Regions from separate parts of the Nakamurella sp. A5-74 genome, predicted to be linked through region 2. Evidence: riboswitches for the same ligand, from Rfam matches in the RefSeq annotation. Region 2 holds a riboswitch; the other holds the start of a gene.

Region 1 (3,397 bases), 1.3 Mb from region 2:
GGGCCGCCGCGACGGCGACCCGCTGAGCCTCCCCGCCGGAGAGACGTGCGGTAGCCCGGTGTCGCAAACCGGCGGCGCCGACGGCATCCAGGACGGCACTGACCCGCGGACCGATGGTCGCCGGCTCGGTCGCCTGATTCTCCAGCGGCAGAGCGAGCTCCTGTTCGACCTGCGGCAGGCAGACCGCCGCGGACGGGTCCTGGGCAAGGACCCCGAGGTGCCGGGACCGTTCGACGACGGAGCTGGCATCACTCGTCCCGGCGACGATCACCCCGCCGGTGATGTCCGCGGTCACGGTGTGCGGGACGACCCCGGTGATCACGTGCAGGAGCGTCGACTTACCCGACCCGGACGCGCCGAAGACGACCATCTGTTCTCCCGGTGCGAGCCGCACCGACACCGCGCGCAGCACGGGCTCGTCGCGCCGGGCAAAGGCCACGGTGATGTTGTCCAGCTCGACGACGGCCGCACCGCCCGCCCCGTCGGCGCAGACGGCCGGCGGCGGCCGGCTACTCACCGCTGGCCCAGCTCGCGGCCGATCGCGAAGTTGTCGACAACACCGGTGCGGGCCAGGGCGTCGACGATGAGCTTGGCGAGCAACCCACCCAGGACGATCCCGGACAGGGCCTGCATGGCCAGGCGCAGGAAGAAGATGTCCTGTCCGTACCAACCGGACCGGAAGGCGGAGTAGAAGAACACCAGGCCGGCGCCGAGAAGGCCGGCCAGGGCGAAGACGCCCCAGCCGAATCGCCGGTACCTCGTCAGTGCGAACGGCAGCTCGCTGCCCGCGCCCTGGATGGCTGCGGCGATCAGAAGCGTCGGGCCGACCGGCGAGCCGAGAAAAACGACCTCGATGACCGCGGCGAGGATTTCGGCGATCACGCCGGCGAAGGGCCGGCGGATGATCGCGACGGCGATCGGGGAGACCAGGAGCCATCCGCCGAACAGGATGTGTTGGGAAAGGTCGCCGGCCGGACCCATCAGGATGCTCAGCCCGTTCCAGCCCTGGACGAGCGCCCAGTAGGCGAAGCCGAACACGACACCCAGGACGACGAGGAGGACGAGGTCCTTCATGGCCCAGCCGCGATGGGTCCGGATGGGAGAAGAGTTGCGTTTGGCGGTCACGGCGCGTTCGTTCCTTTCGAGTCCTCGGCCGGGCTCGGCGAGCCCACCGAGACGGTGAGGTGGGACACGACGTGCGGGACGACGGCGCCCACCTGAGCCCACGCGTCAATGGCGGTGGCCAGGACCTCGGCCACGTCGCCAGTCAGCTTCGTGGCGTAGTGATTCGCCCGGGCCGCGGCGCCCCGGGTACGCGCGGAGGCGATTGCGGACTCGATGTGCGACATGTGGTCGCCGTGACCGGAACCGCCGTCCAGGAGCGGGTACAACGACCACTGCGCTGCCGCACGGACACCGGTGGGCTCCAGCTCCACCGGCGCCGCGCTGGGCAAGCCGGTGACGTCCAGGTCGCAGGACACCTCACCGGGGCAGCCCCGGGACAGGAGGATATGGGTGACAACGTGCCCCCCACCGCAACGCTGAGACACGGCGGCGATGAGGGCAACGGCGAACGCAGCCAGTCGCTGCTCCGCGGGCTCGGTGCGCGCACCGACGTAGCTGCTGACCTCGTCGGTCTCCACAACGAGGCCGTCGCTCAGGCCGTCGCCGGTGACGTCGGCGAGCGCGCCGAGGATGACGTTCGCGAAGTCGTCGCAGTGGGGGTGGACGCTCAGCCGCATTCCAATGCCGAGCTGCTCAGGCGTCGCAAAGGTGGCCACCTGCTGGTCGTGCTGGGTGCTCATCACGGGTCCCCTCAGGCCCGCGGATATATCAAGGACCCGCGCCGACTTCCGATGTCGGACAGGCACCCTGCTCCCTACGCCGGTACGAACCGGATCAGGTTGACGGGTCTGCGGGCAATCCGCACTCTCAGCGCCGATCGGCGCTCCCCGGGGGTCTCTCCCAACCGTACCCCCAGCGCACGGCTGTCCCGTCTCGTGGCAGGAACCCTTGTCAACACAGAGACCCAGCGACGCGGCCATCAGCCGCGTCTACTGTCCACGGCCGGCGTGGTCGACCTGATCGGCGTCGTCCGGCATTGAATGGGCGGACGTTCCCAGCGTGAGCGGCTGCCTGATCAGGACGGGATCTCGACTCCTTCGTCGCTCGATCAACGGGGGGGTCGCTCGATCGCTCCCCGGACCCTGCCGCTCATGTTCGGGTCAGCCGCTCACGTTCGACCGTGAGCGAACGTGCCCAGCGTGAGCGGCTGCGTGATCAGGACGGGATCTCGACTCCTTCGTCGCTCGATCAACGGGGGGTCGCTCGATCGCTCCCCGGACCCTGCCGCTCATGTGATCAGGACGGGATCTCGACTCCTCCGTCGCTCGATCAACGGGGGGTCGCTCGATCGCTCCCCGGACCCTGCCGCTCATGTTCAGGTCTATACGGGATCTCGACTCGTTCCTTGCTCGATCAGCGCTGGGACGACGCGCTCGTGCCACCATGGAGCGGTGCCGGACGACCTGCTGATCGCGCGCAACCCCGAACCCGACTCGAAGCTGCCCTACCTGGTCCGCATCCCGCTCGGGGCCGAAGGAATCGTGGTGAAGGCGCGCGAGACGTGGCCCCGAGCGTCGAAGGTGTTCTGTCACCGGTCGACCGAGTGGCCGGCGGACGCGGAGATCATCGAACGCTGGCCGGTGCGCGCCTGCACCCGCCGCGGACCGGCCATCGACCTGATCCTGGAGCGTGCGCGGGAGAACCGGTCGCAGTTCGTCGTCACGATGGCCCGCGGCCGCGAGATGGTGTTCTGGCAGTCGCCCCGGACGACGAAGCAGGCCCGCCCGAACGTCACCCTGCCGAGAGCCCGCGCCCACGGGCAGGTCCTGGAGATCCTGGTCGACAGCGCCGAGAAGTACCCGTGGCGGTTCTCGGCGCAGCAGGCGACCACCCGCCGGCAGCGCCTGACTGCCGGCGACTACGCGGTGGAACTCGACGGCGAGGTGATCGCCGCCGTCGAACGCAAGACCCTCGAGGACCTCGCATCCTCCCTGCTCAACGGGAAGCTGCGGTATGCGGCAGCCGAACTGGCGACGCTGCCTCGCGGCGCGATCGTCGTGGAAGACCGCTACAGCAAGGTCTTTGACCTGCCGCACGTCGCCGGCGCCACGGTCGCCGGGGCGTTGGCCGAGTTGCAGGCCCGCCATCCGCAGATCCCGGTCGTGTTCACCGAGAGTCGGCCGCTGGCGCAGGAATGGTCCTACCGCTGGCTGGGTGCCTGCCGGGCAGAACTGCTGCAGCACAGAGCATCCGAGGACACCGACGAGTTCGTACCGGCCGGCCCGGTACCGCCGAAGCCAGCGAGCGAGGCCAGCGCCGCCGAAATCCGCGC
Region 2 (3,397 bases):
TATCCACCGTTCGCCGCGATGGTGTTCTGGCCGCTGGCCCAGCTGCCGTTCGCGGCCGCCGCGGTGATCTGGCAGGTGCTGAGCGTCATCCTGGTGGCTTGTTCGCTGTATCTGACGCTGCGGCTGCTCGGGAAGACCGGACCCGGCGGGCATTGGGCCGCGCCTCTGGTGCGCGGGGTCGTGCTGTTCGGGACCGCGGTCGCGCTGTGGGTGGAGCCGGTGCGGACCACCTTCAACTACGGGCAGATCAACCTGCTGTTGATGACGGTGCTGCTGCTGGGCGCGGTGGCGACCAAGGACTGGGTCGCCGGTGTCACTGTCGGGCTGACCGCGGGCATCAAGCTGATCCCCGCCGTCACCGGCCTGTTCTATCTGCTCTCCCGACGGTTCTCCGCGGTGGCCGCAGCGGTGGCGACCTTCGTCGCGACGGGACTGCTGGCGCTGCTCGTCGTCCCCGATCTGACCGGGCGGTACTTCACCGAGCTGATCTTCGAACCGGAGCGCACAGGAGTGGTCGCGGCGGTCCGAAACCAGTCGTTGCGGGGAGCGATCGACCGGCTGGCGGGGGAGGACTCGACCGTCCTCTGGGCCGTCGCCGTGGTCGGTGTGATCGTGCTGGGGATCCTGGCCGCCGTCGGGTCGCTGCGGGCCGGCGACCGCCTCGCGGCCTTCCTGGCAGTGCAGTTCATCGGTCTGGAGATCTCGCCGATCTCCTGGAACCACCACTGGGTGTGGGTCCTGCCGCTGGTGCTGTGGTGCTGGTGCGGCCCTCGGCGTGCGGAGCGCGCCGTGCAGTGGCTGGCCGGCAGCTGGGCGGTGGTGACGTTGGCATTCCTGATGCCGCTCCTCGCGGCCCAGGAGGCGAGGACCTGGGGAGCCGGGGAGCCGCTGGCGCTGTGGGTGAGACTGCTCGGTGCCGTCTATCCCGTGCTGGGGATCGCGACCCTGGTGGTGTTGCTGACAGTCGGACGCAGAGCGGTGGCCGCTGCGACCCAGGTCCCCGCAACCGCGTAGCGTCACAGGAGACACGGGAGTCCGGTGCGCCGGGCTGAGAGAGGGACACGAAGTCCCTGACCGTCGAACCTGATCCGGATCATGCCGGCGCAGGGACGTCCTCTCATCGATCACCCGTGCTGACCTTCGGGAAGGCACCCCATGACGTACTCCACCCTCCGGTGGCGCGGCCGCCGCGCTGCCCTGGCGCTCACCGCCGCAGCGTTCACGCTGACCGCCTGCGGTTCGGCCGCGACACCGGCACAGAGCGGTGGCCCGACGCCGTCGACGAGCGCAGCGGCGAGCTCGCCATCCAGCATTGCGTCCAGTGCTGCGTCGAGTTCCCCGTCGAGCACTGCGTCCAGTGCTGCGTCGAGTTCCCCGTCCAGTACGCCCGCCGGCACCGGATCGACCCGCAACGCCGCCGGCGGTGGTGAGGTCACGCTCGTCACCCACGACTCGTTCAACATGACCAAGGACGTCGTCGCGAAGTTCCAGCAGGACACCGGGATCACCCTCAAGATCATCGCCCAGGGTGACGCCGGTGCGATGGTGAACCAGTTGGTGCTCACCAAGAACAAGCCGCTGGGCGACGTAGCGTTCGGCGTCGACAACACGTTCGCCTCCCGCGCCCTGGACGAGGGTGTGTTCGCGCCCTACACCTCGCCGGCGGCCGGTAACGGCAGTACCACCTACTCCGCCGCCACTGATGGCCGGCTGACCGCGGTGGACTACAGCGACGCCTGCGTCAACGTCGACGAGAAGTGGTTCGCAGGCAAGAACATCCAGCCGCCGACCAGCTACGAGGATCTCACGCAACCGCAGTACAAGAATCTGTTCGTGGTGCCCTCGCCCGCGACCAGCTCACCGGGTCTGGCGTTCCTGCTGGGGACGATCGCGCACTTCGGCGCCGACAAGTGGCAGGCGTATTGGCAGCAGCTCAAGGACAACGGGGTGAAGATCACCGCCGGCTGGAACGATGCGTACACCGTCGACTTCTCCGGCTCGACCGGTAAGGGTGACCGGCCGTTGGTGCTGTCGTACGCCTCGTCACCGCCGTTCGAGGCCGCTGCCGGGGACACCGCGGCGCCGACGGCTGCACTGCTGGACACCTGCTTCCGCCAGATCGAATACGTCGGAGTGCTCGAGGGCGCGCAGAACCCGACCGGCGCCCAGAAGGTCGTCGACTGGATGCTGAGCAACGGGTTCCAGGCTGCTGTCCCCGAGCAGATGTACGTCTACCCGGTCGATGCGCACACCGCGCTGCCGGCGGACTGGAAGAAGTTCGCACCGGTGGCCACGGCGCCGGCGGAGATGGATCCGGCCGAGATCACCGCGAACCGGGAGGGCTGGATCTCGTCCTGGTCCGATCTGATGGAGAGCTGAGAACGCCGATGTCCGCCCTGGCGGGAACCCTGGAACGGGCGCGGCCGCCGGTCGGCCTTCCCCCGTCCGGTTCCCGACGGGCGACCGGACTGATGGTCCTGGCCGCGCTGCCGGTCGCGGCACTGGGGCTGTTCTTCCTCTATCCGGTGGGCACGCTACTGGGCCGTGGGCTGCTGGAGGACGGATCCTGGCAGCTGGGGGCATTCGGTGAGGTGTTGGGACGCAGCAGGATCCGGCAGATCCTCTGGTTCACGGTGTGGCAGGCGGCAGCCTCCGCCGGGCTGTGTCTGCTGCTCGGAATCCCCGGTGCGTACGTGCTGTACCGCTGTTCGTTCCGCGGCAGGGGAGTGGTGCGCGCCCTGGTCACGATTCCGTTCGTGCTGCCGACCGTGGTGGTGGGATTGGCGTTCCGGACGCTCTTCGCAGACGACGGTCCGCTCGGTTCCTGGGGGTGGGACGGGACCGTCGGCGCCATCCTCGCGGCCCACGTGTTCCTCAACTACGTCGTCGTCGTGCGCACTGTCGGCGCATCCTGGGCGGGTCTGGACGATCGGGAGGTGCTCGCCGCACGCAGCCTGGGGGCCGGACCGGTACGCGCGTTCGCCACGGTGACACTGCCCGCACTGATGCCAGCCGTACTGGGTGCCGCCTCGATGGTGTTCCTGTTCTGCGCCACCAGCTTCGGGATCATGCTGGTGATGGGTGGCGGCCGCTACCGGACCCTGGAGACGGAGATCTACCGGCAGACGGTCGTCATCTTCGACCTGCGGACGGCGGCGGTGCTGTCAGTCGTGCAGATCGTCGCCGTCGCGGTACTGCTGGCGATCACCGGGCTGCTCCGGTCGCGGGCCGAGGCGACCTGGCGGACGGCCTCGACGCTGCGGCGCGGGATCACCAGGGGCGCCGTCCCCGCGGTACTGATCACTGCCGTCACCGTGCTGGCGATGGTGGTGCCGATCGCCGTGCTCGTGGTGCGGTCACTCCGCACGCAGACGAGCACGGGAGCAGGATGGGGGCT

What was found. Region 2 has a riboswitch for thiamine pyrophosphate ahead of ABLG96_RS16705 (thiamine ABC transporter substrate-binding protein). Riboswitches for the same ligand answer to the same signal wherever they lie in the genome.
Region 1: linked by a shared signal. The riboswitch ahead of ABLG96_RS01020 (YkoF family thiamine/hydroxymethylpyrimidine-binding protein) and the one ahead of ABLG96_RS16705 (thiamine ABC transporter substrate-binding protein) in region 2 are both predicted to bind thiamine pyrophosphate.

The regions. Positions count from the first base shown of each region.
Region 1 covers NZ_CP159218.1:211,344-214,740, reverse strand. Annotated here, with positions in the region: gene ABLG96_RS01030 (ATP-binding cassette domain-containing protein) at 1-517, opposite strand, end outside; gene ABLG96_RS01025 (ECF transporter S component) at 514-1,125, opposite strand; gene ABLG96_RS01020 (YkoF family thiamine/hydroxymethylpyrimidine-binding protein) at 1,122-1,805, opposite strand; TPP riboswitch at 1,858-1,965, opposite strand; gene ABLG96_RS01015 (histone-like nucleoid-structuring protein Lsr2) at 2,517-3,397, shown strand, end outside.
Region 2 covers NZ_CP159218.1:3,649,559-3,652,955, reverse strand. Annotated here, with positions in the region: gene ABLG96_RS16715 (glycosyltransferase 87 family protein) at 1-1,014, shown strand, start outside; TPP riboswitch at 1,019-1,127, shown strand; gene ABLG96_RS16710 (hypothetical protein) at 1,125-1,445, opposite strand; gene ABLG96_RS16705 (thiamine ABC transporter substrate-binding protein) at 1,462-2,379, shown strand; gene ABLG96_RS16700 (iron ABC transporter permease) at 2,388-3,397, shown strand, end outside.